3 regions of the Streptacidiphilus sp. MAP12-16 genome follow, and region 2 is predicted to be linked to each of the others. Evidence: riboswitches for the same ligand, from Rfam matches in the RefSeq annotation. Region 2 holds a riboswitch; each other region holds the start of a gene.
The links. A riboswitch is a leader RNA that binds a small molecule or an ion and turns the genes downstream of it on or off. The one in region 2 is predicted to bind S-adenosylmethionine.
Positions count from the first base shown of each region.

Region 1 (5,973 bases), on a different contig from region 2:
ACGTCACCCGCGGCGTACTGGTCGGCCGTCGGCACGGCCGGGCCCGCGCCCAGCGAGGCGACGTAGTCGGCCAGCTGGTCGATCTCGGCCTGGGTGTAGATGACCTTCTTGCCGGGGACCTGCGGGCCGGGCTGCTGGGCCGGCATGCGGCCGGTGCCCACCTGGAAGTCCACAGCCGCGCCGCCGACGCCCACCAGGCTCGGGCCGAGCTTGGTGCCTTCGCCGGACAGGCCGTGACAGCTGGAGCAGCCGACGGCGTACAACTTCTTGCCCTGCTCGACCGAGAGGGTCTGGCTGCTGTCAGCCTGCGCGCTGTTCGCGGGCGCGAACGCGGCATACAGCCCCCCGGTTGTCGCCAGCGCAAAGAGTAGGACGACGAGCGCTGCCAGCGGGTGGCGCCGTCGTGCGGAGAGCTTTTTCACGGATTAACCCCGGTGTGAGGATCAGGAGCGTCTGGAGTCTGGTTGACCGTCAGGTCGGTCTGCTGGGACCGCCCGGCGGTTGCCGAGGGGACGGTCCGACCCTGCCTACTTGATCAGATAGATGGTCGCGAAGAGGCCGATCCAGACCACGTCGACGAAGTGCCAGTAGTACGAGACCACGATCGCCGCCGTGGCCTGCTCGTGCGTGAACCGCTTGGCGGCGTACGTACGGCCCAGGACCATCAGGAAGGCGATCAGACCACCTGTCACGTGCATTCCGTGGAAGCCGGTGGTCAGGTAGAACACCGAGCCGTAGGGGGACGAGGACAGGGAGAGGTGGTCGTCCTTCACCAGGCTCGTGTACTCGTAGATCTGACCGCCGATGAACATCGCACCCATGATGAAGGTGACGATGAACCAGGCCCGGAGCTTCTTCACGTCGCCGCGCTCGGCGGCGAAGACACCCATCTGGCAGGTGAAGGAGGAGAGCACCAGAACGGTGGTGTTCACCGACGAGAAGGGAACGTTGAGCGCATCGTTGTGCGCGTGCCAGTACGCCGTTCCGGTAACCGAACGGAGTGTGAAGTACATCGCGAAGAGGGCCGCGAAGAACATCAGCTCGGAAGCCAGCCAGACGATGGTTCCGACGCTGGTGAGGTTCGGCCGGTTGACCGATCCGTGTGCGTGCCCGGTTTCTACTGCAGTTGCTGTCGCCACGACCGACATTATGTCGGTCGCTTATTCCGTCTTCACCCCGGGGGGTGTCCCTCGGTGTGTCCGCGTGGTGACGTACCCTCCGCCGGGCCGGGGACGGCTGACGACCTCGCAGGTAGCCCGGATGGCAGGGGGTCCGGTTGGGTGACTCCCGTGCGCGACTGGCCGGGGGGTCGCCCGAAATGGTGAACCGGGAACCGCCGGACGGCTGCCCCGCGTCCGCCGCGGCGGTCTACCGGGTACGTCCTGGCGATCTACCGGTACGTCCTGGTGCCAGGGCCGGTGCTTCCGGAGTAGCATCCGCGGCAGACGCCGAAGTGGTCCCGATCACACCCCAGGGGGATAGCGGACGATGGCACTCAACGTTCTTGTCTACAGCGACGACCGGAACACGCGCGAGCAGGTCCGGCTGGCGCTCGGACGGCGGCCGGCCGCGGACCTGGAGGAACTCCAGTACCTGGAGTGCGCGACCGCGCCCGCGGTGATCAAGGCCCTGGATGCGCACGCGAAGGGCACCCGGCGGCTGGACCTGCTGGTGCTGGACGGCGAGGCGAACCCGGTCGGCGGGATGGGACTGTGCCGCCAGCTCAAGGACGAGATCTACGGCTGCCCGCCGGTGCTGCTGCTGATCGGCCGACCGCAGGACTCCTGGCTCGCGGCCTGGAGCCGCGCGGACGCTGCCGTCCCCGCACCGGTCGACCCGGCGGTGCTGGCGGAGACGGCGAGCACGCTGCTGCGCAGCGGGCACGCGCATCTCGTCGGCTGAGATCCTCCCTCTGGGCGCCGTCCCCGGTCGCTAGGCTGGCCTCTCCCTACTTACCCAGTGAGAGGCCATGGCCATGGCGGCTGCGCTGAACAACGGCGTGAACCCTGCGAACGGCGGCGGCGACCCCGTGCAGGCGCGGTCCTGGCCGGATGTCCTCACGGCTCTCGTCTCCGGTGCCGACCTGTCGGCGGGCGAGACCGCGTGGGCGATGGACCAGATCATGAGCGGGGAGGCGACGCTCGCCCAGGTTGCCGGGTTCATGGTGGCGCTGCGCGCCAAGGGCGAGACGGTGGAAGAGATCGTCGGCCTGGTCGACGCCATGTACGCGCACGCCACCGTCATCGAGGTGCCCGGGCGGGCCGTGGACATCGTCGGCACGGGTGGCGACCGGGCGAAGACCGTCAACATCTCCACCATGTCGGCGGTCGTCGCGGCAGGCGCCGGCGCGCTGGTTGTCAAGCACGGCAACCGCGCCGCCTCCTCCGCGAGCGGGGCCACCGACGTGCTGGAGCAGCTCGGCGTCAACCTGGAGCTGTCGCCCCGGCGGGTCGCCGAGGTCGCGGTCGAGGCCGGGATCACCTACTGCCCGGCGCCGGTGTTCCACCCGGCGATGCGCCACGCCGGACCCGCCCGCCGGGATCTCGGCATCGCGACCTTCTTCAACCTGCTCGGCCCGCTCACCAACCCGGCGCGGGTGACCGCGAACGCGGTCGGCTGCTTCGACACCCGGATGGCCGGGCTGATCGCGGGCGTGCTCGCCCGGCGCGGGTCCTCGGCCCTGGTGTTCCGGGGCGACGACGGACTCGACGAGCTCACCGTCACCGGCACCTCCACGGTGTGGCAGGTGCGCGACGGCGAGGTGCGGCGGACCAGCTTCGACCCCCGCGAGGTCGGCATCGAGTACGTCGGCATCGAGGCGCTGCGCGGCGCCGACGCCGCCTACAACGCGCAGGTCGCGCGCCGGGTCTTCACGGGGGAGCAGGGTCCGGTCAGGGACGCGGTGCTACTCAACTCGGCGTCGGCGCTGGTCGCGCTGGACCAGACGGACGCGCCGCTGGCGGAGCAGCTGGCGGTGGCGATGAAGCGCACGGCGGAGTCGATCGACTCGGGTGCGGCGCAGGCGGTTCTCGCCCGCTGGTCTGCGGCGACGCGGCGCTGACAGCACCCTCCTCGTCAGCGTCTGCGTCTCGGATGGCGGTCAGGGGTTCGCCCGAGGGGCGGACCTCTGACATACTCCTTCCCAGGTCACGAGTGACAGCGCATTGGCCCCGGCTTGCTGTCCGGCAACCCTCCTTCCGTGGCGGGGTGCTTCCGGGTGACGACCAGGCCCTACGGCAACAACGCCGCAGGGCAAGCGCGGATCCCTCCCTTTTTTGAGGCTGCCGGCCTGAGGCTGCCAGCGGCCTTGCCAGGGATCCACTGGACTCCCTGGAGGGGTAGTCATGTCCGCATACCCGAACTCTGTTTCCGTGTGCCGACCGCTCGCGGTTCTCGGTCGTGACGTCGAGGTCCCCCTCGTCAGCGGGGCGAAGGTCAGCTACGCCGCGCTTGACTACGCCGCCAGCGCCCCCGCCCTGCAGCGCGTCTGGGACGACGTCGCCGCGTACGCCCCTTACTACGGCAGCGTGCACCGGGGCGCCGGGTACCTCTCGCAGCTCTCGACGGACCTGTTCGAGCAGAGCAGGGTCACCGTCGCCGAGTTTCTCGACCTGCGCGAGGGCGACCAGGTCGTCTTCACCCGCGCCACCACCGACTCGCTGAACCTGCTGGCGAGCGTGCTGCCGGCCGGCACCCGGGTGTACGCCTTCGAGACCGAGCACCACGCCTCGCTGCTGCCCTGGCGCCGCGAGGACCTGTCTGTCACCTACCTGCGGGCGCCGCGCTCCCCGCAGGAGGCCGTCGCGGCGCTGGAGTCGGCGCTGGCCGAGGGAACGGCGGGGCCGCGTCTGGTGTGCGTCACCGGCGCGTCCAACGTCACCGGGGAGATCTGGCCGGTCCGCGAGCTGGCCGAGGCCGCCCACCGCCACGGCGCCCGGATCGTCCTGGACGCGGCGCAGTTCGCCCCGCACCACCCGGTGTCGGTCCGCGAGTTGGACGTCGACTGGGTCGCTTTCTCCGGCCACAAGCTCTACGCGCCCTTCGGCGCGGGCGTCCTCGCCGGGCGCGCCGACTGGCTGGACGCCGCCGAGCCGTACCTCGCCGGCGGCGGCGCGAGCCGCACCGTGGCGCGGGAGACCGACGGCTCGGTCGCGGTGGAGTGGCACCAGGGTCCCTCGCGGCACGAGGCGGGGTCGCCCAACGTCATCGGCGCCTACGCGATCGCCTCCGCCTGCCGGGCCTTGGCCGAGGCCGGGTTCGAGCAGTTGGTCGCGCGCGAGCAGTATCTGATCGACCGGCTGCGCGCGGGGCTTGCCGAGATCCCGCAGGTGAAGGTGCTGACCCTGTTCGGCGAGGACCACCCGAGGGTGGGCGTGCTGTCCTTCGTGGTCCAGGACTGGAACAGCTCGCACTTCTCGGCCGCACTGTCCGCCGAGTACGGCATCGGTGTCCGCGACGGCCTGTTCTGTGCGCACCCGCTGGTGCGCACGCTGCTGGGCGGCCAGGAGACGACGCCGTCCGAGTGCGGGGCGCCGGAGGCGTCGCTGCCGGGGGAGCGGAGCCTCAACGCCATCCGGGTCAGTTTCGGCGCCGGCACCCCGGAGGAGCACGTGGACCGCTTCGTCGCGGCCGTGCGGGAGCTTGTCACCGAGGGCGCGCAGTGGGCCTACCGTACCGAGGGCGGCCGCTGCGTGCCGGACACCCGCCGGACCGGCTGAGACCGGTCGGTCCAGGCCTCCGAGCGACGGGTCCTACTCGTCCAGGCCGAGGGCGAAGGCGGCGTCCAGGTCGACCTTGGAGTAGGTGCGGAACGCGATGTGCGTCTCCGTGTGCTCCACCCCGGGCACCTTGTTGACCTGGCCGGGGATGACGTCGGCCAGGTCGTCGTGGGCGCGCACGCGGATCATCGCCACCAGGTCGAAGGCGCCGGAGACGGAGTACACCTCGCTGACGCCGTCCAGGGCCGCGATCGTCTCGGCGATCTCGGGGATCCGGTCGACGTTGGTCTTGATGAGCACGATCGCGGTGATCAAGGGAGGTCTCCTGGAAGGACAGCGGCACTGTTGCGGCCAGAGTATCCGCGCCTGCGGCAGTAGAGCAGCCAGGCGAAGAGGAAGCCGCCGAGGAAGCCGATGAGATGGGCCACGTACGCCACGCCGGTGACGGCGGCCGAGGCGGCGTGCACCGACCTCCACTGGATGGCGAACCACACCCCCAGCACCAGCCACGCGGGGAAGCGCAGCGGGAGGAACAGCAGGAAGGGGAGCAGGCTGGTCACCCGCGCCCGCGGGTACAGCCGCAGGTACGCGCCCAACACGCCTGCGATCGCGCCCGACGCCCCCACCAGGGTCTGGCCCGCGCTGTTGGCATGGGCCTCGAACAGCGCGTAGCCGTAGGTCGCGAAGTAGCCGAGGGCGACGTAGCTGAGCAGGAACGGCAACCGTCCCATGCGCTCCTCGACCATCGCGCCGAAGACATAGAGGAAGAGCATGTTGCCGAACAGGTGCAGCCAGCCGCCGTGCACGAACATCGCCGTGAGCACGGACAGCGCCGGGACCTTGGGGAAGTGGGCGGGCGCGGGGCAGCCGGCGGTCCGGAAGGACCGCAGCGGCTGGTTGTCCAGCAGTTCGCTCGGAATCACGCCCCAGTGCTGGTAGTACGTCAGTTCCGCGCAGGCGCGTCCGGCCCCGGTGCCGTACAGCGGGTCGAGGCCGGACACCGGGCCGACCAGGAAGACCACCACGCACGCGGCGATCAGCGTGAAGGTCACCACGGGGACGTATGGCAGCGAGACGTACGGATCTGGCTTATCGTCACGAACCAGGGTCACCATCTACCAAGCATTCCTTGGCGGGACAAATCTGACACTGCGGAGCTGGGACGGATGGGGACGGTGTCCCGGGATATCAGCGAGGCCATAGGGTTCTGGGGTAGGCGTAGCCGAGAACCGCGCTGCTCCGGGCGGCTCCGGGC
Region 1 covers NZ_JBGCBY010000005.1:221,941-227,913, forward strand. The annotation lists gene ABIA33_RS08375 (c-type cytochrome) at 1-422, opposite strand, end outside; gene ABIA33_RS08380 (heme-copper oxidase subunit III) at 528-1,148, opposite strand; gene ABIA33_RS08385 (hypothetical protein) at 1,489-1,902, shown strand; gene trpD (anthranilate phosphoribosyltransferase) at 1,970-3,061, shown strand; SAM riboswitch class IV at 3,146-3,265, shown strand; gene ABIA33_RS08395 (aminotransferase class V-fold PLP-dependent enzyme) at 3,345-4,718, shown strand; gene ABIA33_RS08400 (Lrp/AsnC family transcriptional regulator) at 4,752-5,033, opposite strand; gene ABIA33_RS08405 (rhomboid family intramembrane serine protease) at 5,030-5,833, opposite strand.
Region 1: another riboswitch for S-adenosylmethionine. It lies ahead of ABIA33_RS08395 (aminotransferase class V-fold PLP-dependent enzyme); the one in region 2 lies ahead of ABIA33_RS13865 (transporter substrate-binding domain-containing protein).

Region 2 (5,973 bases):
GGAACTGCTCGGCCCGGGAGTAGCGGTCCTCCTGCTTGAGGAAGCCGCCGCGGCGGAAGTTCTCGCCGGTGAAGGCGTCCCAGGAGGTGACCACGTTCCAGGCGGCCCGCCCGGCCGAGAGGTGATCCAGGGACGCGAACTGCCGTGCCACCTCGTAGGGTTCGTTGAAGGTGGAGTTGATGGTGCCGGTGAGACCGATTCGCTCGGTGACGGCGGCCAGCGCGGCGAGAACGGTGAAGGTGTCGGGACGGCCGACCACGTCCAGGTCGTAGATCTCGCCGCCCTGCTCGCGCAACCGCAGTCCCTCGGCGAGGAAGAGGAAGTCGAACTTGGCGCGCTCGGCGGTGCGCGCGAAGTGCGCGAAGGAGCTGAACTCGATATGGCTGCCTGCCTCGGGGTCGCTCCACACGGTGGTGTTGTTGACGCCGGGGAAGTGGGCAGCGAGGTGGACCTGCTTCAGGGGCTTGCTCATGGTCGGCTCTCTCTGCTCAGACGGCGGCGGCGTAGCGGTTCGCCGGACGGGGGAGTCCGAGCAGGCCGCGCAGGGTGTTCGCCTCGTAGGAGGTGCGGAAGAGTCCGCGGCGCTGGATTTCCGGGACGAGGCGGCGGGTGATCTGCTCCAGGTCGTGCGGGACGGTGGCGGGTCGCAGCCGGAAGCCGGTGAGACCCGCCTGCTGCCAGTCCTGAAGCAGGTCGGCGAGCTGCGCGGGCGTCCCGGCGAACACGTGGGCGTCGCTGCCGTACGCAGAGCCGGCGAGCTCGTCCAGGTGGTCCCGGCGATGGACGGCGGAGGCCGGGTCGTCGTCCAGGAACACCACCAGGTCGCCGAAGACGTGCAGGATCTCGTCGGCGCGGCCTGCGGCTGCCTGCTCCGCGCGGATCTCGGCGAGGACGGCGGCGGCCTGGGAGCTGTCGCGCGGGGTGACGAAACCGACGTCGGACGAGCGGGCGAGCAGGCGGTAGGGGATGGTCGCATGGGCGAGTGCGGCGACGACCGGCTGGCCCTGCGGCGGGCGCGGCGTGATGGACGGGCCCTTCACGCTGAACGTCGGGCTCTCGAAGTCGATGTAGTGCAGCTTGTGGCGGTCGACGAACCGGCCGGTCGCGGTGTCGCGGATCTCGGCGTCGTCCTCCCAGCTGTCCCACAGTCGCCGGACGACCTCGACGTAGTCGGCCGCCTCCTCGAACGACTCGGTGACCAGGGACTGGACCTCTGGCTGGTCGAAGTCCTCCAGCCGGAACGGCGGGAAGGTCCGGCGGCCGAACAGCGCCGCCTCGTACGGGCGCGCCGACACCTGCACCCGCACGCCGGCCCGGCCGGTGCTCACGTAGTCGAGGGTGGCGATCGCCTTGGAGAGGTGGAACGGCTCGGTGTGGGTGGCCACCGCGGTCGGAATCAGGCCGATGTTGCCGGTCAGCGGTGCGATCCGGGCGGCGGTCAGTACGGCGTCCAGTCGGCCGCGGACCTGGTCGGTCCGCCCGTCCGTGATGTTGTAGTCGGTGGACTGGAGGCCGAGGGAGTCCTCGATGGTCACGAAGTCCAGCAGTCCTCGTTCGGCCTCGGCCACGAGATCGGACCAGTACCGGGCTGTGAGAAGTTCGTCCGGCCGGGCGTCGGGCTGCCGCCAGGCCGCGGGGTGCCAGCCCGCGCCGTCGAGGGCGACCGCGAGGTGGAGGGCGGGGCGTGGTCGGGGCATGGGGATGTCGCTTCCTGCTCGGGAGGGTGCTCCACCGGTCTCCACCGGTAGGGCGGGCATGCCGAACGGAACCGCGTCGGGGTGTGTTGTCTGGCCCGGGGCGGAGTCGGCGGGAGGGAGGGTGCTACCAGGGACGCGCAGTCCGCCTGGGGCGGTGCACGGCGGCGCGGCGTCGGACGCCAGCGGCCGCGGACGCCAACGGCCGGGGTCCTATCGCTCCCGGGCTGTGCGGCTCAGGCTGTGCGGCTCAGGCCGTCGGACAGAGGGCGCTGGCGATGCGCTGGAGATCGATGTGTCGCCGTGAGTACGTGCCTGTGGCCTGACGCACTGCTGTCCACCTCCGCCTTCGAAGTCGCGCTTACAGGACGGCACCGTCCTGTCGGGTCGTCACCTGGAGCACCCCGCCGCGTTGGAGGGTTGCTGGTCAGCAAGCCAGGGCTTGTCGCTGACGCTCATTACCTGCTCACACCGTAACTTCGAATGGACGTCGAGCACAATCCCCATAGATCAACTGGAGATCGACCGGCGGTCAACCGGTGGCTGATTCCATCGCCTCGGCGGCGACCTGAATCCCTACTGGATCGATAGGTATTGCCCAGTCGTGGTTGAACGGTTAACGTGATCCCTGGTGATGAGCGTCAGCGACAAGCCCTGGCTTGCTGACCGGCAACCCTCGTCCGCGGTGGGGTGCTCCAGGTGACGACCCGACAGGACGGTGCCGTCCTGTAAGCGCGAGGCCCCGAGGGCCCGACGACTGTGAGGTGAACCATATGCAGGTACGAGGCGTCGGCGACAGCGACGGCAGCACGCCGCACCCGCACGGCTCCTTCCAGCTGCGGATCGCCCGGTGCCACCAGGACCTGCTCCCCGTGAGCAACGCGCTGTGTCCGAGGACATGTCCGGTCTGTTGACCTCACCCGCGCCCTCCGGCGCCGAGGACTGATCCGTCCACGCCGTCACCCCCTCGCCTCGACATCGACCTGCGCAACGCCGTCGCCAAGGTGCTCGGCGTCACCTGGGACGTGCAGTACGGCGCCTTCCCCACCGTCATCCGCGGTGTGCTGAACGGCAAGTACGACGTGGGGCAGGCCAACTTCGGTGCCACCAAGGCCCGCGAGCGGGTCGTCGACTTCGCCACGTACCTCAGCGACGGCCAGTCGTTCCTGGGCGCGAAGGACATAAAGATCGACAAGGCCACCACCCTCACCGACCTGTGCGGCTACAACGTGGCCACCAGCTCCGGATCCACCTTCCAGCAGATCCTCACCAACGGCGCGTCCGCGTGCGCCGCGGCCGGCAAGAGCCCCTACCAGGTGCAGTACTTCAGCGACACCGCACCGATCTTCCTCGGGCTGGCCAACGGCAAGGTGGACATCTACTTCGGCCCCACCCTGAGCCTGAAGTACACAGCCGCGCGCATCCCCGGGACCAAGTACCTCGGCCAGATCAGCACCAGACCCGTGGGCCTCGTCCGCCACATCAGGGTGTGACGAAGTAGTAGCCCTGGTCCAGCAGCCACGGGATTGCGATGCGCAGGGCGGCCACAGTCTCGGAGCGGTCCCCGCCGCCATCATGTTCGAGGATGATCGATCCACCGTGAGTGTGCTGTTCGATCTCCCGCACGATGTGGGCGGTGCCCGGCCTGGACCAGTCGCGGGGGTCCACCGACCAGTCCACCGGGCGTAGCCCCAGTTGACGGCATGCGGCGAAGGTCTCCGCAGTCCAGACCCCGTAGGGGGCGCGGAAGATGCCGGGCGCAGTGCCCGTTATTCGGAGGATCTCGGCACTGGTGCGCTCGATTTCGCTGAGCAGCACCCCTGGCGAGACCCGCGCCAGATCGGGATGCGTCCAGGTGTGGTTCGCTATCAGATGTCCCTCGGCAGCGACTCGGCGCACCAGCGTCGGGTAGGCCTGCATCTGCTCGCCGACCTGGCAGAAGGTCGCGGTGATTCCGTGCCTGCCGAGGATCCCCAGGACCTGCGGGGTCCACTCGGGGTGAGGTCCGTCGTCGATGGTCAGCGCGATCGCGCGCGGGCCCTGGTGGACGTAGAACTGGGGCTTCTCCGGATCCGCGGCCCGCCGCCGCGGCCGCGGTTTCGCCTCGGCGGCGGCCGGGGTGGCGTTCGCGAGGGCACTGACCACGAGGAGGCCGCCGAGCGAGAACAGGGCCCTGCGGGAAACGAGCGATCCCTCCGTTGAAGTCAAGACCCCTCCTGTTGGTTGAACGATGCCTCGGCCGAGGGAACGGCTGCGCCGGGCCGGCCGGGCCGCCGTCCAGCATTCGCATCCGTCCCGAAGCTCCCTGAGCCTCGTCGTGCGCAGCATGGCCAGCGAGACGATCACATCCCCGAAGGCCGCCACAGCCAAACCACATGAGGCCAATCGGGCGGTGCAGTAGTGCGGTCGCGTCTCCCTGGACGCTCTCCGGCGCGCCGGACGGCTTGGCCGAGAGAGGACCGCCTTTTTTGAGCTGAGGACTCCTCAGCCAGCCTGGCGCCGCCGTGGCTGCGGTCGTGACCTGGAGACCCGGCGATCTCGCAGGGGCTGCTCGGGATCGCGGCCCGCACTGAACTCGCGGCCGAGCAGCGCGCCGCCGAACACGACCACCCCGGCCCCGATCATCCACGACTGCACCAGCAGCACCGTGCCGATTGCTCCGTAGGTGAGGGCGTCGCTGGCCAGCAGCGGGGCGAGGACCAGCGATGAGACGACTCGCAGGCCGACCAGGCCGAGCGCCGTGAAGAACGCTCCGGGGAACAGTTGGCGCCAGGAGACGCGCCCTGCCAGGAGCAGGTGCTGTCCCCACCAGAAGAGGACGGTTCCGGTCGCGTAGGTCAGGAGTCCGCGGAACGTACCCTCCGCCCATCCGTGCTGGAGCAGCGAACCGCTGTGCACGTCCACGAAGAGGCATGCGGTGAGGGCAGCCAGCCAGGTCAGCTGGCGCCACACGGCGTGCCATCGTCCGGGCGGCAGGTCCCAGATGCGCTCGTAGCCGGTCTGGATGCAGGAGGAGAAGGATATTCCGAAGACCACACCGGCCACGACGCTGAAGACGCTTGTGGTGCCCAGCACGCGCTGGGGCGCTGAGAACAGGTTCCGTACCGTCGTCGCGGGCGTCCCGGTCACGCCGAGCCCGTCCACGAGCCACCCTGCGAACCCCTCGCCGCGGACCGGGTAAGCCGCCGCCACGACGATCAGCAGCGGCACCAGCGTGACCAGGCCGAGGGCGGCGAAACCGAGCGCCCGGTGCATCAACTCGACGTCCCGTGCCCGCCCGCCGAACCGGTAGACCCAGGACCGCCGCCAGGCGCGTCGCACGCGGCGACCCCAGGGCGGTCTCCGGGGACCCATGGGGGTCACCGGGGCGGTCACGCCGGACATGGCTCCTCACTTCCCGGGTGAGTGCGGGTTCGGTGGTCGCCGTCCTTTCCTGGCCCGGAAGCCGCCGACTTGAGGCCGACCCGCGCATACCCCGCTCCGACGCTCGCACCGGAGAGGGTTTCGGGTCGCCGGTGGCACGGGAGGCGAAAACGCGAAGCCGATGCGGCTCCACACCAAGGCTACGGCGACGCCCCTCGTCCGGCGCGGCGCGTCTCAACCTGCCCGGCTTCTGTTCGACAGGGAGGACCACCCACGGAGCAGGCATGGTCACCCAGAAGGGGCACGCACGATGGGGCACGGTGGAAACGTCAGTGCCGAGTTGATCGCCGACCACGGTGGGGTGGAAGACGTCTTCGGTCAGTTCTCGAAGCTGCCCCCGCGCGACCAGGACCGCAGCGCGCTGGTCGACCCGGTCACCGTCGCGTTTGTGCAGCACTCCGTCGTCGCGGAGATGAGCCCAGCGCTGAGTGCATCACCGAGCCGCCTTCCGGCGACCCACCGCAGCAGCCGCACCCCAAGCCTGGTCCGGTGCCGGCGCGGCGCACAGCGGTGCGGGGGACGCGACGTCGACGGCCCCCGGCCAGGCACGATCCGCGACCGGCCGGGTGGAAGTGGTTCGCGGCGCGGTTTAGGGGAGCAGCTTCTCGATGGCGGCGCGGCCTTCCGCGGCCAGCTTGCGCTCCGCCCAGGCGAGATGCTCGGGGGTCAGGTCGCGCCCCGAGGCAAGAACCAGATCCTCGGCGGTGACATCGTCGCTGGAGCCGACGTGCAGGAGCGCGTCGGGCGTAATGCCCTCGGACAGAGGGTTCGAATCGGGCTGCTCGGTCATGCCGCCTCCTCGTTTGTCCAGCAACTCACCATCCTGGATCTTGGGCCCGGGTGGGCGCAAGGTGTA
Region 2 covers NZ_JBGCBY010000009.1:42,337-48,309, reverse strand. The annotation lists gene ABIA33_RS13880 (NtaA/DmoA family FMN-dependent monooxygenase) at 1-472, opposite strand, end outside; gene ABIA33_RS13875 (LLM class flavin-dependent oxidoreductase) at 489-1,697, opposite strand; gene ABIA33_RS13870 (putative leader peptide) at 1,945-2,025, opposite strand; SAM riboswitch class IV at 2,047-2,157, opposite strand; SAM riboswitch class IV at 2,325-2,435, shown strand; gene ABIA33_RS13865 (transporter substrate-binding domain-containing protein) at 2,672-3,187, shown strand; gene ABIA33_RS13860 (polysaccharide deacetylase family protein) at 3,177-3,902, opposite strand; gene ABIA33_RS13855 (YhjD/YihY/BrkB family envelope integrity protein) at 4,179-5,078, opposite strand; gene ABIA33_RS13850 (hypothetical protein) at 5,707-5,907, opposite strand.

Region 3 (5,973 bases), on a different contig from region 2:
CTGCAGCCCGCACAACCGTCCGCGCAGCAGCCCGCGCTGCCTGCCGAGGGCCTGATTCGGTTCGGGCCCGGCGTGCCCGACCCCAAGACGGCCCGGACGATCGCCGTGTGGAAGGGCGCCGGGCCCGGCCCCGCCGCCGCGCCGGAGGCGAAGCCCGGGCGGCGGGTGGGGCGCTACGCCCTCGCAGGGGTGGTGCTGCTGGCGGTCGTGGCCTTCCTGCTGTGGCAGCGCTTCGGGCCTTCGCTCGCCGTCAGCTCGGTCTCGGTCGCCGCCGCTCCGGCGAGCCTCGGCTGCGACGGCACGGAGGTCGTGACCGCGACCCTCCAGACCAACGGGCGGTCCGGCACGGTCCACTACCGCTGGGTGCGGAGCGACGGCACCGACAGCGGGGTGCTGCAGCAGTCAGTCCCGGCCGGCCTGCACCAGGTGTCGGTGCCGCTGCGCTGGACCGTTCAGGGCAAGGGCACGTTCCAGGGGACGGCCACCGTGTGGATCACCGGTCCTGTCGCCGGCTCCGCCTCCGCGAGCTTCTCCTACTCCTGCCCCTGATCGGCCGTCAGCGCCGCGTACTGCTCCAGGAACCACGCCGACGGCGGCAGCGCCGTGCTCGCCTCGGCCAGCCGCTTGCAGCGTTCGGCCCGCTCCGCACGGGGCATGGTCAGCGCCGTGTGCAGAGCCTCGGCCGTCGCGATGACGTCGTAGGGGTTGACGGCGACGGCGTCCTCGCCGAGTTCGGCGAAGGCGCCGGCCTCGCGGGAGAGGACCAGGGCGCAGCCCTCGTCGGAGACGACCGGGATCTCCTTGGCGACCAGGTTCATGCCGTCCCTGATGGGGTTGACCAGCGCCACGTCGGCGAGCCGGTAGGCGGCGAGCGAGCGCGGGAAGTCGTCGTCCACGTGCAGGATGACGGGCTGCCAGGTCGCGGTGCCGAACTCGTCGTTGATCTCCTGCGCCGTGCGCAGCACCGACGCCGTGTACTCGCGGTATTCCGGCAGGTCGTGTCGGGACGGGTAGGCGAAGGCGATGTGGACGACGCGGTCGATCCATTCGGGCCTGGTACGCAGCAGATGCCGGTAGGCGTGCAGCCCTCGGACGATGTTCTTGGACAACTCGGTGCGGTCCACCCGGACCACGGTGCGGCGGTCGCCGACGGCCTCCCGTAGGGCGGCGAGCCTGAGGTCCACGTCGGGGCGGTGGGCGCGTTCGCGCAGGAAGTCGCTGTCCGCGCCGAGGGCGTGCACCCCGAGCCGGGTGGTGCGTCCCTGGTACGTCACGGTCAGCGCAGCGCGGTCGACGTCCGCGTCGAGGACAGCCTCGCAGCAGTCGGCGAAGGCGCTCGCCCAGCGGCGGGTGAGGAATCCGGCGCGGTCGGCGCCGAGGATGCCGGCGAGCACGTCGCGGGCGACGTCGTCGGGCAGCAGCCGGTAGTAGTCCGGCGGGGCCCAGGGGGTGTGCGAGAAATGCCCGATCCGCAGGTCGGGTCGGAGCTCGCGGAGCAGCCGCGGTGTCAGTGACAGGTGGTAGTCCTGGACCAGCACGGTCGCCCCGGGCGCCGCGGCCTGGGCCAGGGCCTCGGCGAAGGCCCGGTTGTACGCCTCGTAGGAGGCCCACTCGCGACGGAAGGAGGCGCCGAACACAGGGGTGGTCGGCGTGTTGTAGATGAGGTGGTGGACAAACCACAGGGTGGAGTTGGCGATGCCGTTGTAGGCGCGGGCGAAGGTCCCGGCGTCGATGTCGAGCATCCGGACGGAAGGATCGGTGAGGCCCCGCCGGGTCGCGACGCGATCGCCCTCGGAGAGCGCCGCGCAGACCCAGACCGACTCGATGTCGTTGCCGATGGCGGAGAGTCCGGACACCAGTCCGCCACCGCCCCTGCGGTGCGTCAGCGTGCCGTCGTCCTCCACCGTGTAGGAGACGGGCCCCCGGTTGGATGCGAGCAGAATCCGTGCGGGACTTGCGTTGGCCATGAGTCCTACCTTGCCTCTCGCGGAGGGAGTCAAACGGAGGGAGTCAATCAGGGGCTGGAATGGGGAGCCGAATGGCGGAGTCGAACCTCGGAGTCGAAGGTCGGAGTCGAAGGTCGGAGTCGAAGGTCGGAGTCGAACCTCGGAGTCGGTCAGACATCGCGCTCGGGCAGCGTGACGATGGGCGGCCGTTCGACGGTGGGTATGTCGACGGTGGTCGGCGTGAAGCCCGCGGCGGTGCGGGTGAACTGGGTGAGCCGCAGTCTGACCAGGTCGTCGCCGGCCTTGAGCCGATCCGTGCGGGCGAGCCGGTCGAGTGCGGTGAGGTGGATGGTGGCGGCCATCCGGCCGAGCGCCAGCGCGTCCTGGTGGCGGTGGTGCCGCACGCCCACGTCGACCTGGGCGAGGGCGTCCAGACCGGCCAGGTCCAGCGCGTCCACGAGCAGGCCCAGTTCCACGCCGTAGCCGGTGGGGAAGGGCAGCCGCTCCAGCAGCGCGCGCCGCGCCGCGTACTCGCCGCCGAGCGGCTGGACGAATCCGGCCAGCAGCGGCCAGTGCAGGTTGAGCAGCGGGCGGGCGACCAGCTCGGTGACCCGGCCGCCCCCGGCCGGGATGCTGACCGTGCCGTCGGCGGTGTCGGTGTCCAGCGGCCGGTCGTACATGGCCTTGACGAAGGCGACGTCCGGCTCGGTCAGCAGCGGCCCGACGATGCCGGAGACGAACGTGGAGTCGAACTCGCGCAGGTCGGCGTCGATGAAGCAGACGATGTCGCCGGTGGTGACCAGGAGCGATCGCCACAGCACCTCGCCCTTGCCGGGGATGACGGGCAGGTGCGGCAGTATCGCGTCGCGGTGCACGACCCGGGCTCCGGCCGCGGCGGCCGCCTGGCCGGTGCGGTCGGTGGATCCGGAGTCGATCACCACGAGCTCGTCGACCAGCGGGACGTCCTCCATCAGGTCGCGGCGGATCGCGGTGACGATCTCGCCGACCGTCGCCTCCTCGTCCAGCGCGGGCAGTACGACGCTGACGGTGCTTCCGCTCGCCCGCTTGGCGGCGAGCAGGTCGGGCAGCGGGCGGTCGGCGGCCGTCCAGGAGCGGCGGCGCAGCCAGTCCGCGACCTCGTCAAGCACAGGACTCCTCGTCATGGTGTCGTCGTCATGGTGCTGTCGTCATGGTGTTGTCGTCTCGCCTCGCGGACGACTGTGATCGGGGCGGGGCGCTTCGGTTACAGTCTTGGGGACGACGCACACCCGGCGCACATCGGGGGTGCCAGTCTCACAAATGCGTCCGCCTGCTGGGCGGACCGCCATAGAGCTCATCCAGAGGGACTGAGGGAACGGCCCGTTGAAGTCCCGGCAACCCTCCTGCCAGTACAAGCCGTCGCGGCCCTGGTGGGGAAGGTGCCAATTCCGTCCTGCGGCGAGACGCGCCGTGGGGAAGATGAGGAGAGAGGGCCTCGCCATCATGGCTGTCACATCTGTCACCGCACCTTCGCAGGCAGCAAGTCCGCAGGCAGCACCTCCGCAGGTCGCCGCGGAATCCTTCGGCCCCGCCGTCGCCCTGTCCTGCCGCGAGTGCGGCGCACGGACCGCGCTGGCCCCCGACTTCGCCTGTACCGAGTGCTTCGGTCCGCTGGAGGTCGCGTACGAGCTGCCCACCGGCGACCCCGAGGCGCTGCGCGCGCGGATCGAGGCGGGTCCCAACAACATCTGGCGCTACGCGCCGCTGCTTCCGGTGTCCGTCGACGTCGCGACGAAGCCCAATCTGAACCCCGGTTGGACCAAGCTGGTCAAGGCCGACAACCTGGCCCGCGAGCTCGGCGTCACCGGCGGCCTGTACGTCAAGGACGACTCCGGCAACCCGACGCACTCCTTCAAGGACCGGGTCGTCGCCATCGCCGTCGAGGCAGCGCGCACCTTCGGCTTCACCACCCTCTCCTGCTCCTCGACCGGCAACCTGGCCGGCGCGGTCGGCGCTGCCGCGGCCCGTACTGGGCTCCGCTCCTGCGTGTTCATCCCGCACGACCTGGAGGCGGGCAAGGTCGTGATGGCCGCCGTGTACGGGGGCGAGCTGGTCGGCATCGAGGGCAACTACGACGACGTGAACCGCTTCTGCTCGGAGCTGATCGGCGACCCGGCGGGCGAGGGCTGGGGCTTCGTCAACGTCAATCTGCGCCCGTACTACGGCGAGGGCTCCAAGACGCTGGCGTACGAGATCTGCGAGCAGCTGGGCTGGCGGCTGCCGGACCAGCTGGTCATCCCGATCGCCTCGGGCTCGCAGCTCACCAAGATCGACAAGGGTCTGAAGGAGCTCATCGCCCTCGGCCTGGTCGAGGACAAGCCCTACAAGATCTTCGGCGCGCAGGCCGAGGGCTGCTCCCCGGTGTCGGCCGCGTTCAAGTCCGGCCAGGACGTGATCCGCCCGGTGAAGCCGAACACGATCGCCAAGTCCCTGGCGATCGGCAATCCCGCGGACGGCCCCTACGTCCTCGACATCTGCCGCCGCACCGGCGGCGCGGTGGAGGACGTCAACGACGAGCAGGTCGTGGACGCGATCAAGCTGCTCGCTCGTACCGAGGGCATCTTCGCCGAGACCGCGGGCGGCGTCACGGTCGGCGTGCTGCAGAAGCTCATCAAGAACGGCCTGCTCGACCCTGCCGCTGAGACCGTCGTACTGAACACCGGCGACGGTTTGAAGACCCTGGACGCGGTGGAACCCACCACCGGTCTTTCCGCCACCATCCGCCCCACCCTTGACTCGTTCCGAGAGGCTGGCCTCGCATGAGCGTCAACGTCCGCATCCCGACCATCCTGCGCACCTACACCGGCGGGGCCGCCGAGGTGGCGGCCGAGGGCGCGACCCTGGCCGCGGTCATCGACGACCTGGAAACCAACCACAACGGCATCCGGGGCCGCATCCTCGACGACACCGGCAAGCTGCGCCGATTCGTCAACGTGTACGTGAACGAGGACGACGTGCGTTTCGCGGACGGCCTGGAGACGGCAACTCCGGACGGTGCGGGCGTCTCGATCATTCCCGCCGTGGCCGGCGGCTGAGCCGTCCGACCTGCCGAACCCGGCTATCCCCATAGCCGACCGGTCGTAAGCCGGGGCGCCCGCACATTCGGGGCGTCCCGGCTTTTCGCATTCATGTCCGTCCCCCGTGCACGGGGCTGACCGGGCGTAGGGGTAGAGTGAGTTCCGGTTGCTTCTGACCGTCTCACCAGTTACTGCGCAGTCGGCGCAGGATTCAAACCCCCTTCGCTTCCGCCACGTGCGCCACCCCTGAATCACTCCTGCACCACCGGCAGTCCAGCGCGATGCCCCGTCCCGTTGGCTGAGACGGGAACCGGCGCGGAGGCGCGCTCGAAGCATCAGAAAAACCGAAGTGATTTGTCGGGTAAGTCTGCTATGCCCGGACCGCTTTGCGGGCGTTTGTTTGCATTGATTCGCCGCTGTCCCTTAACGCCCGCCAAGAATTCTCCGCCTTATGCCCTGTTGCGGAGGGCATCTGAGTGGATACATTCAGCGTCGGTTGAGCGCTGCGCCACGCGTCGGCGTCTCGGCCCGGTCCGCGGAGTGCGGTCCGTGAAAGGGCCAGTAATAGGGGAGTTTGGAATGGCTCAGGGCACCGTCAAGTGGTTCAACGCGGAGAAGGGGTACGGCTTCATCGCGGTCGACGGTGGTGCGGACGTGTTCGTCCACTACAGCGCGATCCAGATGGACGGGTACCGGTCGCTCGAAGAGGGCCAGCGAGTGGAGTTCGAGATCTCGCAGGGTCAGAAGGGTCCGCAGGCGGACATGGTCCGCGTGGTGTGACCGGTCGAGCGATCGCTGACTGACGACAGGACCGGCTGGGCCTCGTTCCGAACGAAGCGCAACTCAGGTCTTCCAGTAGGCCCGTGCCCTCTTCGGGGTGCGGGCCTCTCGGCGTTCCGCGCCCCTCGCCACCGCCCCTTCACACTCCATCTGCTTGCACTCGGAGGGGTCGAGTGCTAATCATTGGCGTT
Region 3 covers NZ_JBGCBY010000003.1:115,098-121,070, forward strand. The annotation lists gene ABIA33_RS04440 (hypothetical protein) at 1-549, shown strand, start outside; gene ABIA33_RS04445 (trehalose-6-phosphate synthase) at 534-1,967, opposite strand; gene ABIA33_RS04450 (glucosyl-3-phosphoglycerate synthase) at 2,117-3,094, opposite strand; SAM riboswitch class I at 3,277-3,411, shown strand; gene thrC (threonine synthase) at 3,429-4,748, shown strand; gene ABIA33_RS04460 (MoaD/ThiS family protein) at 4,745-5,020, shown strand; gene ABIA33_RS04465 (cold-shock protein) at 5,582-5,782, shown strand.
Region 3: another riboswitch for S-adenosylmethionine. It lies ahead of thrC (threonine synthase); the one in region 2 lies ahead of ABIA33_RS13865 (transporter substrate-binding domain-containing protein).